One region of the Pantoea sp. X-Soil-ISGK-275 genome, then DNA from elsewhere that is predicted to be linked to it. Evidence: predicted binding sites of a transcription regulator. Region 1 holds the regulator's gene; the other holds the start of a gene.

Evidence for each region. The regulator PhoB, encoded in region 1, activates phosphate uptake and scavenging genes when phosphate is short. The targets are predictions, from matches to a motif close to CTGTCATAAAACTGNCNNAT.
Region 2: a site for PhoB is predicted at 2,240-2,259, ahead of glpT (glycerol-3-phosphate transporter). Genes of this name have one in related genera too.

What each region holds. Positions count from the first base shown of each region.
Region 1 covers NZ_AP035976.1:1,098,192-1,105,545, reverse strand. The annotation lists gene brnQ (branched-chain amino acid transporter carrier protein BrnQ) at 1-151, opposite strand, end outside; gene AC6I8A_RS05015 (cobalamin-independent methionine synthase II family protein) at 554-1,657, opposite strand; gene AC6I8A_RS05010 (PstS family phosphate ABC transporter substrate-binding protein) at 1,824-2,750, opposite strand; gene phoR (phosphate regulon sensor histidine kinase PhoR) at 3,277-4,587, opposite strand; gene phoB (phosphate response regulator transcription factor PhoB) at 4,608-5,297, opposite strand; gene sbcD (exonuclease subunit SbcD) at 5,495-6,700, shown strand; gene AC6I8A_RS04990 (AAA family ATPase) at 6,697-7,354, shown strand, end outside.
Region 2 covers NZ_AP035976.1:230,368-237,721, forward strand. The annotation lists gene yigL (sugar/pyridoxal phosphate phosphatase YigL) at 1-718, shown strand, start outside; gene glpT (glycerol-3-phosphate transporter) at 752-2,092, opposite strand; gene AC6I8A_RS01040 (carboxylate/amino acid/amine transporter) at 2,432-3,301, shown strand; gene AC6I8A_RS01045 (YehS family protein) at 3,435-3,914, opposite strand; gene metR (HTH-type transcriptional regulator MetR) at 4,008-4,940, opposite strand; gene metE (5-methyltetrahydropteroyltriglutamate--homocysteine S-methyltransferase) at 5,076-7,346, shown strand.

The sequences.
Region 1 (7,354 bases):
TAATCAGGAAGCCGAAGGCCGCAATCCAAACGTGTTCGCCAGACTGAATCCCCACCATCGGTGGGAAGATGATATTTCCTGCGCCAACGAACAGGGCAAACGTCATGAAGCCCAGCGCCAGGATATCCTTGGAGGTTAAACGATGTGTCATAAACTTCTGTACTGCCTGTAGCTAATGTTGCGGTGGAAGTTGAGTTCGTGTTGTCCTCTGGATGCGCTAAAACAAGGACTTATTCGGCAAGACCAGCGTGTTATGCGGGACTAATCGTTAAAGCGCAGGTGATTTAATCTACTTTTCTTCTGTTCGCAGAGGGATAAATCGACAACGGCGCAAATTAGAACGTTTATAGCGAAGAAAGGCAATACGGGATCGAAAAACCAGAAGGATATAACAAGATAGCGGGAGAAAGCAGTGAATCACGGTGGAATTGTAGGAAAACACCTCAGATGATTTGCTAAAAGTTTCCTCAGCACGGGAGATCTCTTTGCATAAATCGCCCTTAAGATGCACAAAAGGCGCGATTTACGCGCCTGTTTGGCTAACTTTACGGAATTACCAGACTGTTCTTGCTATATCGACCACCAGACGAATCTTCTGCCACTGTTGCTCTTCGCTCAGGCTGTTGCCCTCTTCGGTAGACGCAAAACCACACTGCGGGCTGAGGCAGATTTGATCGAGGCTGACGAACTGTGCTGCTTCCTGCAGACGCGCTTTTACCTGTTCCGCATCTTCCAGCTCGCCGGTTTTGGTGGTGATCAACCCGAGTACCACTTGCTGATGACCCGGCTTGAGGAAGCGCAGCGGTTCAAAGCCACCCGAACGTTCGTTGTCATACTCAAGGTAGAAGGCATCGATATTTACGCCGCCAAACAGCACTTCGGCGACCGGCTCATAGCCACCTTCGGAGATCCAGGTCGAGCGGAAGTTACCGCGACACACATGCAGCCCAACGGTCAGATCTTCTGGCTTGCCTTCCAGCGCGGTGTTCAGCATCTCAGCATAGATGCGCGCCAGCTCCTGCGGATCTTCACCGCGTTCGCGGATCTGTTGCTGCTGGTCGGTAGAGCACAGATAGGCCCACACCGTGTCATCCAGCTGCAGATAACGGCAGCCAGCCGCGTAAAACGCTTTAATCGCGTCTTTATAGGTCTGCGCCAGATCGGCGAAGTATTCTTTCAGATTGGGATAGACTGTGGCATCGATCACCTTGCGGCCACCGCGGAAGTGCAGCACGCTTGGGCTGGGAATGGTCATCTTGGCAACCGCATCGCCCGCTACGCTTTGCAGGAAGCGGAAGTGATCCAGCATTGGGTGTTCCGGATTAAAGGCTACTTTACCGGTGACTTTCACGCCGTGCGCTTTGGTCTGCACGCCATTGAACTGAATGCCCTGCTCCGCTTCGAACAGCTCAACGCCGTGCAGATCGCCGAAGAAGTCGAAGTGCCACCATGCGCGACGGAATTCACCATCGGTAACGATCTGCAGGCCATTGGCGCGCTGCTGCTCCACCACATGACGTATTTCGCGATCTTCAACCTGACGCAGTTGATCAGCATTGATGTCGCCATTGGCAAACTGCACACGCGCCTGCTTGATGGCAGCGGGACGCAGAAAACTGCCGACGGTATCGGCGCGGAACGGGTTATGACGTAGCATCTTATCTCCTCGCTGAGCGCTTAGTTGCGTCAGGGTATAATTTCGCTGGGTTATTTTGGCCATCTGGATGGCTATATGTCCAAAGAGAATGCCACGCTGTTGCCCTTTCAGCAACGGAAGAAAATTCAGCTTACATGAAACTATTTCATGTTCAGATGCACGTTCTTCAATTTCCCTCAATGGCCGCCCGCGCTCGCGCCATCTGGCTGTCTGACAACGGCAGATAACCGGCCTCGCTCACCCGGCGCTGACCTTGTGGCGACAACACCTGATGCAGAAAGGCATTCACCAGCGGCGGCAGCGGTTTGCCGGGTGCTTTGTTGACGTAGATATAGAGCGGACGCGACCACGGATAGCGGCCGCTGCGAATAGATTCGGCATCCGGCATCACGCTGTCGCCATTCGCCGTGACCACCGGCAGCATTTTCACGCCGCTGAGATGAAAGCCAAAACTGGCGTAACCAATGCTATTGGGCGTGGCGGCAACGGCTTGCACCACCGCAGCGGAACCGGGGAATTCAGCGACGTCAGCACGGAAATCGCCTTTACACAGCGCCTGCTGCTTGAAGAAGCCCCAGGTGCCCGACGCCGAGTTACGTCCATAACGCTGGATGCTGCGCGTTGCCCACTGGCTGTCGCTCAAGCCGAGATCGCCCCAGCGCTGCGGCACCTGCTGCCCGCCGCACAGGCGCGTGATGGAAAACAGCGCATCGAGTTGTTGCGGCGCGATGCGCGGCAGCGGATTGTCCTGATTGACCACCACCACCAGCGCATCCATCGCCACCGGCACCGCCAGCGGCGGATAGCCGTAGCGCGCAATGAACAGTTGACGTTCGTCGATCTGCATCGGGCGGCTCATCGCGCCCAATTGTGCAGCACCGGCGGCCAGCGCGGTCGGTGCGGTAGACGATCCCGCCGCCTGCACCTGAACGTTCACGCCTGGCGACTGGCGGCTAAAATCCTCGCCCCACAGGGTCATCAGATAACCCAACGTATCCGATCCGACGCTGCTCAGATTGCCGGTTAGCATGGTTTGTTGGCCGTGTGCCAAAGCAGAGCAAAGCAGCGAGAGGGATAGCAACAGCGATTTCATGGGCGATTCCGCAATTTAATGAGACGCCTATTCTGGAGCGGCGTGATTTATCGCGCAATAAATTGCGTAAGGGTTGTCAGTTAAGCGCGAAGCGGTCGCCATAAATGGCAACCCTACGAAAATCCCGTAGGGTGCGCATTTATGCGCACCTGGTCGCCATAAATGGCGACCCTACGAGACTTGTAGCGATGGCGAGTCAAAATTATGCCTTTATGGTGCAGCGCGGGTGTTGAGGCGACATCCCAAACCGCTGAACGATTGAGGGATTCCAGGGCGAGCCGCATGGATGCGGCGAGAGGTGGCGCTGAGCAGGAGCGAATCGCCACCGGTCCGTCAGGAATCGTGAATGAGTGAAGGTACCGCGCAGCGGCGGGTTGGGCTGGCGCAAGGCCCGGGAGTGCAGAGGGCGCGGCCAGGCGCTCTCTGCTCGGTCGCCGCACAAGGGTGCTGCAACTGCCTCAGCTTAGGGCGAACGAAAGCCGCTCTGTGCTTAACTGAGCGGCATTACGCCATGGATGTGCAAACCTTAATTAACCTGCGCTTGCAGCGCGCTAGCCACAATCAAGCGTGGCGGCAGCAGGAAGCTGAAACAGGTTTCCTGATGCGGCACGCTGGTGATCTCGAGCCGCGCATTATGATGGCCCAGCGCGTGCTTCACGATTGCCAGCCCCAACCCGCTGCCGCCGGTGGCGCGTGAACGCGCTTTGTCCACGCGGTAGAAGCGTTCTGTAAGGCGCGGCAGATGCTGTTCGCTGATGCCCGGCCCGTCATCGCACACCTTAAACTGCGCGCCTTGTTTGGTACGCAACCAGCTGATGTCGATGCGCGTGCCATCCGGCGTGTGATTCACCGCGTTGTAGACCAGGTTGGAAATGGCGCTACGCAACTGCTCATCGTTGCCGAACACTTTCAGGTGCGGATCGGTATGGAAATGGATGGTGTGACGTCCCTGGCTCAGCGTTTCCGCTTCACGCTGCAATAGCAGCAGCATGCCCGGCACATCCACCGTCTCTTTCAGATCGATGGCTGGCGCCGCTTCGATACGCGACAAGGTCAGCAACTGCTTCACCAGGCTGTCCATGCGGCGCGTCTGCTCTTGCATAGTATGTAACGCCTTGCTGCGCGTGCGCTCGTTCATTACCGCGTCGTCCATCATTTCCAGATAGCCCTGCAATACCGTTAACGGCGTGCGCAGTTCATGACTGACGTTGGCAAAGAAGTTGCGCCGCGCGCCTTCCAGCTGGTGCATCTGGGTGACATCACGCGCCACCATCAGCCACTGTCCTTCGCTGTAAGGCATCACGCGGAATTCCATATGATGCTGATTATTAAGGATCTGCGTCAGCGGTGTGTCGAACTTGCGCTGGCGGATATAGCGGGAGAATTCAGGATAACGCAGTAAATTGAGGATGTTCTGGCCGTTATCTTCCGGCCAGCGCAGGCCAAGATGCTGCTGCGCCAAGCCGTTGCACCAGAAAATGGTGCCCTCTTCGGTGGTCAGCACCACCGCATCCGGCAGCGATTCGGCACCGCTGCGGAAACGTTTGATCAGATTGCCCAGCTCGCGGCGGCGACGCCGGTTGCGCAACTGCATCTGATACAGGCCATAAAACAGCGGTTCCCAGCTGCCGCGTCCGGTGGGCGGCGTCATTGAACGATCGACCCACAACCAGTGCGACAGACGCATCAGATTGCTGAAGTGCCAGAACATCACGCCGGTCACCGCAATCAGCAGTAACCACGGCAGATATCCGAACAACAGACCCAACACCAGCGCAGGTAAACAGACCAGCGCCAGCTCGGTCAACAATCTCTTCCAGGAGAGTCGTTCCAGCACGGTAAAAACTCCGTTTACGTTTAGTAGCGGGCAGAGAAACGATACCCTGTTCCGCGAACGGTTTGAACCATGCGATCGTGGCCGGTCAATTCCAGCGCTTTACGTAAACGGCGAATATGCACATCGACGGTGCGATCTTCGACATACACATTGGTGCCCCAAACGTGGTTCAGCAGCTGTTCGCGGCTGTACACGCGTTCCGGGTGCGTCATAAAGAAGTGCAGCAGTTTGTATTCGGTCGGCCCCATCTCCAGCGGCGTGGTTTCCGACATCACGCGATGTGAGGATGGATCAAGGCTCAGGCCCTGCATCTCAATCACCTCTTCCACCGCCATCGGTGAAATACGGCGCATCACCGCTTTAATACGCGCCATCAGCTCTTTGGGTGAGAATGGCTTGGTGATGTAATCATCCGCGCCCACTTCCAGACCGCGCACGCGATCCTCTTCTTCACCGCGCGCCGTCAGCATCATCACCGGGATGTCACGCGTCATGGCTTCACGCTTCAAATGCTTAATAAACTGAATTCCGCTGCCGCCGGGCAACATCCAGTCCAGCAGAATTAAATCAGGCCAGGGTTCGATCAGCTTACTAATCGCGCTGTCATAATCTTCCGCCTCAATAGGCTGGTAATCATTCTGTTCCAGCACGAAACATAACATTTCACGGATGGGAGCTTCGTCTTCCACAACCAAAATGCGCTTAGCCATTGTAACTCCTGCTAGTGTGACAACGTGTCACGGGGATTTGCGGCGCCATTATGCGTCAGTTTTGTGACACTTTTATGAAAAAGCCGCCCTAAGATAGATAGATAAAAAACAGAAATGTCACAATAAAAATCTGCTTTTTTTCTTTGTGATCTTAAGTGGTTATAATTCGCCTTCGCTAAACAGAGCACGGAGCAAACATGCGCATCATTCACACCGCTGACTGGCATCTCGGTCAGTTCTTTTACAGCAAAAGTCGCGCGCGGGAACATCAGGCGTTTCTCGACTGGCTGCTGGATCAGATTGTGCAGCATCAGGTGGATGCGCTGATTATCGCGGGTGATCTGTTTGATACCGGTTCGCCGCCGAGCTACGCGCGTGAAATGTTTAACCGTTTTGTGGTGGCGCTGCAGCCAAGCGGCTGTCAATTGGTGGTGCTGGCGGGCAATCACGATTCGGTGGCGACGCTGAATGAATCACGCGAGCTGCTGGCCTGCCTGAATACGCAGGTGATCACCAGCGCCACGCCGCAGGGAGAACAACAGGTGTTAACCCTGAAGCAGCGCGATGGCGTGCCGGGTGCGCTGCTGTGCGCCATTCCTTTTCTGCGTCCGCGCGACATTCTGCGCAGCCAGGCTGGCCAATCCGGTCGCGAAAAACAGATCTCGCTGCTGGAGGCGATCGAGCAGCATTATCAGCGCTGTTTCGCCGCCGCGCAGTCAATAAACAGCGCGCTGCCGATCATCGCCACCGGCCATCTCACCACCGTTGGCGTCACTAAAAGCGATTCGGTGCGCGACATCTATATCGGCACGCTGGATGCCTTCCCGGCGCAGGCGTTTCCGCCAGCGGATTACATCGCGCTTGGTCACATCCATCGCGCCCAGCGCATCGCCAACAGCGAACATATTCGTTACAGCGGCTCACCAATTCCGCTCAGTTTTGATGAGCTTGGTCGCGACAAAAGCGTCTTCCTGCTGGAGTTTTCCGACAAGCTTAAGGACGTGACGCCGCTGATCATTCCGCACTTCCAGCCGATGCAGATGCTGAAAGGCTCGATGGCGGAGATTGAACATCAGCTGGCGCAGTTCAGCGAGAGCACCAGCGAGCTGCCGACCTGGCTGGATATTGAGATCACCACCCAGGAATACCTCAGCGATCTGCAACGTCGCATTGAAGCGCTGACCGAAAATCTTCCGGTCGAAGTGCTGCTGGTGCGCCGCAGCCGCGAACAGCGGCAGCGCAGCCTCGAACGGCTGGAGAACGAAACCCTGAGCGAATTAAAAGTGGAAGAAGTGTTTGCCCGCCGACTGGCGCAGGAAGATCAGCTGGATGCTGAGCAAGCAGAACAGTTAACGCAGCTGTTCCGCACCCAGCTTGCCGCGCTGGAGAATCCATCCGCATGAAAATTTTGACGTTACGTTTTAAGAACCTCAATGCGCTGCGCGGCGAATGGTTTATCGATTTCCGCCGTGAGCCCTTTGCCAGCAACGGATTGTTTGCCATCACCGGCGCCACCGGCGCGGGCAAAACCACCTTACTCGATGCAATTTGCCTGGCGCTCTATCACCAAACGCCGCGCCTCGGCACGCTGTCGCAAACCCAGAATGAGCTGATCACGCGCGACACCGCCGAGTGTCTGGCAGAAGTGGAGTTTGAGATCAAAGGCGAAGCCTGGCGCGCCTTCTGGAGCCAGAACCGCGCGCGCGGCCAGGCCGACGGCAAATTGCAGGCGCCGCGCGTCGAGCTGGCGCGCATGGCGGATAATCAGATCATCGCTGATAAAGTCGGCGACAAGCTGAAAGCGATTGAAACCCTGTCGGGGCTCGATTTCGCCCGCTTTACCCGCTCGATGATGCTGTCACAAGGCCAGTTTGCCGCCTTCTTGAATGCCAAACCCGGCGAACGCGCCGAGCTGCTGGAAGAGCTGACCGGCACCGAGATCTACGGACAAATCTCGGTGCAGATCTACGAACGCTGGCGCACCGCGCGCAGCGAGCTGGATACGCTGCGCGCCCGCGCCGGTGGCATGTGGCTGCTTGATGAAGCGCGCCGCGCAG
Region 2 (7,354 bases), 870 kb from region 1:
GCAGGAACTGGTGGCGCGAGACATCCACTTTGTTTTTGCCACCGGCCGTCACTATATCGACGTCGGACAGATGCGCGATAAGCTCGGTATTCCGGCTTACATGATCACGTCTAATGGTGCGCGCGTGCACAACGCCGAGGGTGAGCTGGTGTTCAGCCACAACCTCGACGCCGACATCGCCAGCGATTTGTATGGCCTGCAATATCATGACGAGCACATCCTGACGCACGTTTATCGCGACGATGAGTGGTTCATGAGCCGTCATCGCCCAGATGAGCAGGACTATTTCCGCGAATCGGTATTTAACTATCAGGTTTACCAGCCGGGCATGCTGCCGACCGACGGCATCAGCAAAGTGTTCTTCACCTGCGAAGATCCGGAGCGCCTGGTTCCAATGGAGCAGGCGATTGAAGCGCGCTGGGGCGATCGCGTGAATGTCAGCTTCTCGTTGCCAACGTGCCTGGAAGTGATGGCGGGCGGCGTTTCCAAAGGTCACGCGCTGGAAGCGGTAGCGAAGCAGCTCGGCCACTCGCTGAAAGCGTGCATAGCCTTCGGCGACGGCATGAATGATGTGGAGATGCTCAGCATGTCAGGCAAAGGCTGCATCATGCGTAATGCACAGCAGCGCCTGAAAGATACCTTGCCGACGCTGGACGTGATTGGCAGCAACGCGGATGACGCCGTACCGCACACGCTGCGTAAATTGTTCCTCGCCTAAAAAAATGGGCCGGTTATCACCGGCCCGTTCTGGTTATTCCAGCTGTTTCTTGTGCTTATGTTCACTGACCATGGTGAGCAGCAGCAGAATTACCGCCAGCACCGATCCGCCAATCATCACAATAAATCCGCCGTCCCAGCCGAAGTAATCCACGGTATAACCGACAATGGCACTGGCCGCTACCGATCCGCCGAGATAGCCAAACAGCCCGGTAAAGCCCGCTGCCGTTCCGGCCGCTTTTTTCGGCGCCAGCTCCAGCGCGTGCAAGCCAATCAACATCACCGGACCGTAAATCAGGAAGCCGATCACAATCATGCACAGCATGTCGATGCCTGGATTGCCTGGCGGGTTCAGCCAGTACACCACGGTGGCGATGGTCACCAGCGTCATAAAGAACACGCCGGTTGCGCCACGGTTGCCGCGGAACACTTTGTCCGACATCCAGCCGCACAGCAGCGTGCCGGGAATACCGGCATATTCATAGAAGAAGTAGGCCCACGAGGATTTATCCAGTGTGAAGTGCTTCACCTCTTTCAGGTAGGTCGGCGACCAGTCGAGAATGCCGTAACGCAGCAGGTACACAAACACGTTCGCCAGTGCGATGTACCACAGCAGCTTATTGGGCAGAATGTACTGCATGAAAATCTGCTTCGCCGTCAGCTCCTGCTCGTGCTCCTCGTTGTAATCCGGCGGATAATCATTCTTCCACGCTTCAATTGGCGGCAAACCGCAGGATTGCGGCGTGTCGCGCATCAAGGCAAAGGCGATAATGGCGATGAGAATGGCGCCAAACGCCGGCATATACAGCGCGGCTTTCCAGTCGTTAAACCACGCCATGCCAAGCAGGAACAGCAGCGGAGGAATACCGCCACCGACGTTATGCGCGCAGTTCCACACCGATACGATTCCGCCGCGCTCTTTCTGCGACCACCAGTGCACCATGGTACGCCCGCACGGCGGCCAGCCCATGCCCTGGAACCAACCGCACAGGAACAGCAGCACAAACATCACCATGATGCTGGAGGTGGCCCACGGCACGAACCCCATCACCAGCATCACCGCCGCAGCGAGAATTAATCCGGCGGGCAAAAATACGCGTGGATTCGAGCGGTCCGATACCGAACCCATAATGAATTTTGAGAATCCGTAAGCGATGGAAATGCCCGAGAGCGCAAAGCCGAGATCGCCGCGCGAAAAACCTTGTTCCACCAGATAAGGCATCGCCAGCGCAAAGTTCTTACGCACCAAATAGTAGGCGGCATAGCCAAAAAATATTCCCAGGAAAATTTGCCAGCGCAGGCGACGATAGAGTGGATCGACACGATCATCGGCCACTTGCGGGCGATGCGGTGCAGGTTTGAAGATACTCAACATGAGTGTGGCCCTCCAGGGCGCAATATAGTTATGGATTCCCAGCAGGTTGGGGCAAAAGCAACAGACGTTAAAAATGGAAAAGCGAAGTTTCCATTTCGCGCAAAGGATAGTGATGGTCACGCGCGGTTACTGTGACATGTGACACATATGTTACAGTTTTATGACATTAGAGAGCGATAAAAACCAGGAAATGTTGTATTTCGCGCATTTTTATCCAGGCGAATAGGCGATCAGTTAAAACTAATTGTCGTCATTTTGTACAATCGTAAACCAGATAGTTCACGCCAATCGCGACAGTTTGTTTACACTAACGCCACTGTTCATTTTGAGATCGTTACCGTGCCGTTACTGATCGTTACCACCATTCTGTGGGCTTTTTCCTTCAGTTTAATCGGGGAATACCTCGCAGGTCAGGTGGATTCCTGGTTCTCTGTGTTAATGCGTCTGGCGCTCGCCGCCATCGTCTTCTTGCCGTTCCTGCGCTGGCGCGGATATCGTGCTTCCACCATCCTGCTGTATATGCTGGTGGGCATGCTGCAGCTCGGCATCATGTACCTGCTGAGCTTTGAAGCCTATCTCTATCTGAGCGTGACCGAATTCCTGCTGTTCACTGTGATGACGCCGCTGTACGTCACGCTGATCTACGATTTGCTCAGCCGACGTCCGCTGCGTATCGGCTATGCTTTCAGCGCATTGCTGGCGGTCATTGGTGCGGCGATTATTCGTTACGACAAAGTCAGCGATCATTTCTGGTTCGGCTTGCTGCTGGTGCAGGCGGCAAATATCTGCTTCGCCATCGGCATGGTGGGCTACAAGCGTCTGCAGGAAACCCGTCCGATGCCGCAGCACACCGCGTTTTCGTGGTTCTATCTGGGCGCAGTGATCATCGCGGTAATCGCGTGGAGCTTGTGGGGCAATCCGAACAAACTGCCCACCACCTCGCTGCAGTGGGGCATTCTGGTGTGGCTGGGCGTGGCGGCTTCAGGATTGGGCTACTTCATGTGGAACTACGGTGCGACGCAGGTGGATGCTGGCACGTTGGGTATTATGAACAACATGCATGTGCCTGCTGGCTTGCTGGTGAATCTGGCGATCTGGCAGGAGAAACCGCATTGGCCAAGTTTTATCGCCGGTGCCGCCGTGATTTTTGCATCCCTGTACGTACATAAACGCTGGGTGCTCGGCAAGACCACCAAAAGCCACGCCTAGGCCGAAAGGGAGGGGATAGCGCGGCAGAGAAGCAAAGCATCCGAGCCATGGATGGCGAGGCTGATCCACAGGGAAGTGGTTACTCTTTGCGATCTGCCGCGCTATCCCTGACCCGGCTCGAACAAAGAAGCGATTACGCTTTCTTAGCCGGACCGGGACGATGAATCATCGTCAAACCTTTCAGGAAATTACGCAGAATCTGGTCACCGCATTCGCGGAAATTCTTATGGTCTGGATTGCGGAAAATCGCGCCAACCTCAGCCTGTGAAATCTTAAAGTTCGCTTTCAGCAGCACATCCGGGATATCGGTGGTCTTCAGCTCAAACGCGATACGCAATTTCTTCATGAAAATGTTGTTATTCATGCGGCGCTCAATCGAAGGCGCGGGCGCATCTTCACTCTTACCGCGACGGTAAAAAATCAGACCGTTGAGGAAATAACCCATCAACACATCCGGCAGCTTACGAAACGCAGCATCGTCATCCTTCTTCATCCACGCCTGCACGTCTTCCAGCGGCACTTCACTCCCCGCTAAGGCAAAAATCTCCACCACTTTGCTATCGCTCAAATCAAGCATATAGCGCACGCTGCGCAGAACATCGTTACTCATCATGGTGAAACTCTCTTGGTCGCGGGTTGAGGCGGCGCATTATAGAGCAGGCGGGACAGGGATAACAGCGCGGGCGACCTTCGCCGCCCAACAACATCAGGATGAGAGGGTTTGCAGTGAGCCGGGACGCGCGGCATCGCGCACGAAGGGCAGATGTTCACAGGCGTGCTGACGGGCAAACCGCACAAAGGCTTCCATCACCGGCTGACGCTGCTCGCCTTCGCGTACGGCGGCATACAGGCGGCTCCACAGGCCATCACCCAAAGTCTTGGTCACCACCAAACCTTGCTGCTCAAAATTCTCGACCACCCAATGTGGCAGCGCGGCGATGCCCATGCGTGCCGACACCATTTGAATCAGTAACAGCGTATTGTCCACGCTCTTCAAAGCCGGGCTTACGCCCGCAGGCTGCAGGAAATGGCGCCACACATCTAAACGCTGACGCTGAACCGGATAGATCATCAATACCTCATCGGCCATATCTTCCGGGGAAATATGCTCAAGCTGCGCCAATGGATGATCCGGTGCCATCACCAAACGCACTTCAAAATCGAACATCGGTGAATAGAACAATCCGCTGCGCGGCAGAATATCGGAGGTCAACACCACATCCAACTCGCCCTGCTGCAATGCGGGTTGCGGATCAAAGGTCACACCGGATTTGAAATCCATCACTACCTGCGGCCAGCTCTGGCGGAAATTATTCAGCGCAGGCGTCAGCCACTGAATACAGCTGTGACACTCAATGGCGATACGCAACGTGGCCTGATGCGGCTCATGACACGCCTGCAAAGCCTGTTGAATCTGCGGCAAAACCTGCTCGGCCAACTGCAGCAAAATCTCTCCCTGCGGCGTAAAACGCAGCGGCTGGCTTTTGCGCACAAACAGACGAAAGCCCAGCCGCTGCTCCAGATCGCTGAACTGGTGAGACAACGCCGATTGCGTCTGATGAAGCTGTGAGGCGGCGGCGGCTAACGAGCCGGTGTTCCGTAACGCCTGCAGCGTCCGCAGGTGTTTGAGTTCGATCATGAGAATCCTTCACATCGAGATTGAACAAATTGCGCTTGAGGAACATACAGTACCCGCAGATTATGGCGGTGTAAACATCTGGACGGCTAAACATCTCTGCACCCTACTCAGTTAAGAATATCTGGAGAACAGAAAATGACCATTCTGAACCACACTCTCGGTTTCCCTCGCGTTGGATTGCGTCGTGAATTGAAAAAAGCACAGGAAAGCTACTGGGCAGGTAAAAGCTCACAGGAAGAGCTGCTGGCGGTGGGGCGCGAACTGCGCGCCCGTCACTGGCAACAGCAGAAAGAGGCGGGAGTCGATCTGTTGCCGGTCGGTGATTTTGCCTGGTACGATCACGTGCTGACAACCAGCCTGCTGCTGGGTAACGTGCCCGCACGCCACCAGAACAAAGATGGATCCGTTGATCTCGACACGCTGTTCCGTCTTGGTCGTGGCCGCGCACCAAGCGGTACACCGGCGGCAGCGGCGGAAATGACTAAATGGTTCAACACCAACTATCACTATATGGTGCCGGAATTCACGCAAGGCCAGCAGTTCAAACTGACCTGGACCCAACTGCTGGATGAAGTCGACGAAGCGCTGGCGCTCGGCCACAAGATTAAACCGGTGCTACTCGGCCCGGTTACCTATCTGTGGCTGGGTAAAGTGAAAGGTGTGCCTTTCGATCGCCTGTCATTGCTCAAAGACATTCTTCCGGTTTACCAACAGGTGCTGGCGGAACTGAAAAAACGCGGCATCGAATGGGTACAAATCGACGAACCTGCACTGGCGCTGGAATTGCCGCAGGCGTGGCGCGATGCATACAAACCGGCTTACGACGCGCTGCAGGGTGAAAGCAAACTGCTGCTCACCACCTATTTCGACAGCATCGGCCAGAACCTCGACGTGATCAAAGCGCTGCCGGTGCAAGGCTTGCACGTTGACCTGGTGCACGGCAAAGACGATATCCAGCAGCTTAATGGGCAGATCCCGGCAGATTGGCTGCTTTCTGTCGGCGTGATCAACGGCCGTAACGTGTGGCGCGCGGATCTCAGCAGCTGGTTTGAACGTCTGCAGCCGCTGGTGGGCCAGCGTCAACAATTGTGGATCGGATCATCTTGTTCGCTGCTGCACAGCCCAATCGATCTCAGCGTGGAAACGCGCCTCGATGAAGAGGTGAAAAGCTGGTTCGCCTTTGCCCTGCAGAAGTGTGCGGAGCTTGCACTGCTGAGTCAGGCGCTGAACAACAACGATGCCACTTCGCTGGTGGAGTGGAGCGCACCGATTCGTGCGCGTGCCAACTCCACGCGCGTGCATAATGCCGCAGTCGGCGAGCGTCTGGCGAAAATCCAGGCCAAAGATGTTGAACGTACCAGTAACTACACAGAACGTGCCAAAGCGCAGCGTAACCGCTTCAACCTGCCAGCATGGCCGACCACCACCATCGGTTCATTCCCGCAAACTACCGAAATTCGCGGCCTACGTCTCGACTTTAAAAAAGGCAACATTGATGGCGGTAACTACCGTACCGGCATCGCCGAACACATCAAACAGGCGATTGTTGAGCAGGAACGTTTGGGCCTCGATGTGCTGGTGCACGGAGAAGCAGAACGTAACGACATGGTGGAATACTTCGGCGAGAACCTCGACGGCTTCGTGTTCACCCAAAACGGCTGGGTTCAGAGCTACGGTTCACGCTGCGTTAAACCCCCGATCATCATCGGCGACGTGAGCCGTCCACAAGCCATCACCGTTGAGTGGGCGAAGTACGCGCAGTCGCTGACCGACAAGCCGGTGAAAGGCATGCTGACCGGTCCGGTAACGATTCTCTGCTGGTCATTCCCGCGTGAAGATGTGAGCCGTGAAACCATCGCCAAACAGATTGCGCTGGCGCTGCGTGATGAAGTGGAAGATCTGGAAAAAGCCGGGATCGGCATTATTCAGATCGATGAACCGGCACTGCGCGAAGGTCTGCCGCTGCATCAGTCCGATTGGGCCGCGTATTTGACCTGGGCGGTGGATGCATTCCGTCTCAATGCCGCCGTGGCGCAGGATGACACCCAGATTCACACCCACATGTGTTATTGCGAGTTCAATGACATTATGGATTCGATTGCCGCGCTGGATGCGGACGTCATCACCATCGAAACCTCACGTTCCGATATGGATCTGCTGGATACCTTCAAGGAGTTCGACTATCCCAACGAAATCGGTCCGGGCGTGTATGACATTCACTCACCGAACGTGCCGAGCGTGGAGTGGATGGAAGAGTTGCTGCGCAAAGCGGCGCAGAGCATTCCGGAAGCGCGTTTGTGGGTGAATCCAGATTGTGGCCTGAAAACCCGGGGCTGGACGGAAACCCGTCAGGCATTGGCGAATATGGTCAAAGCGGCGCAAAACCTGCGGGGTGAAACGGCTTAGTCGCGGTA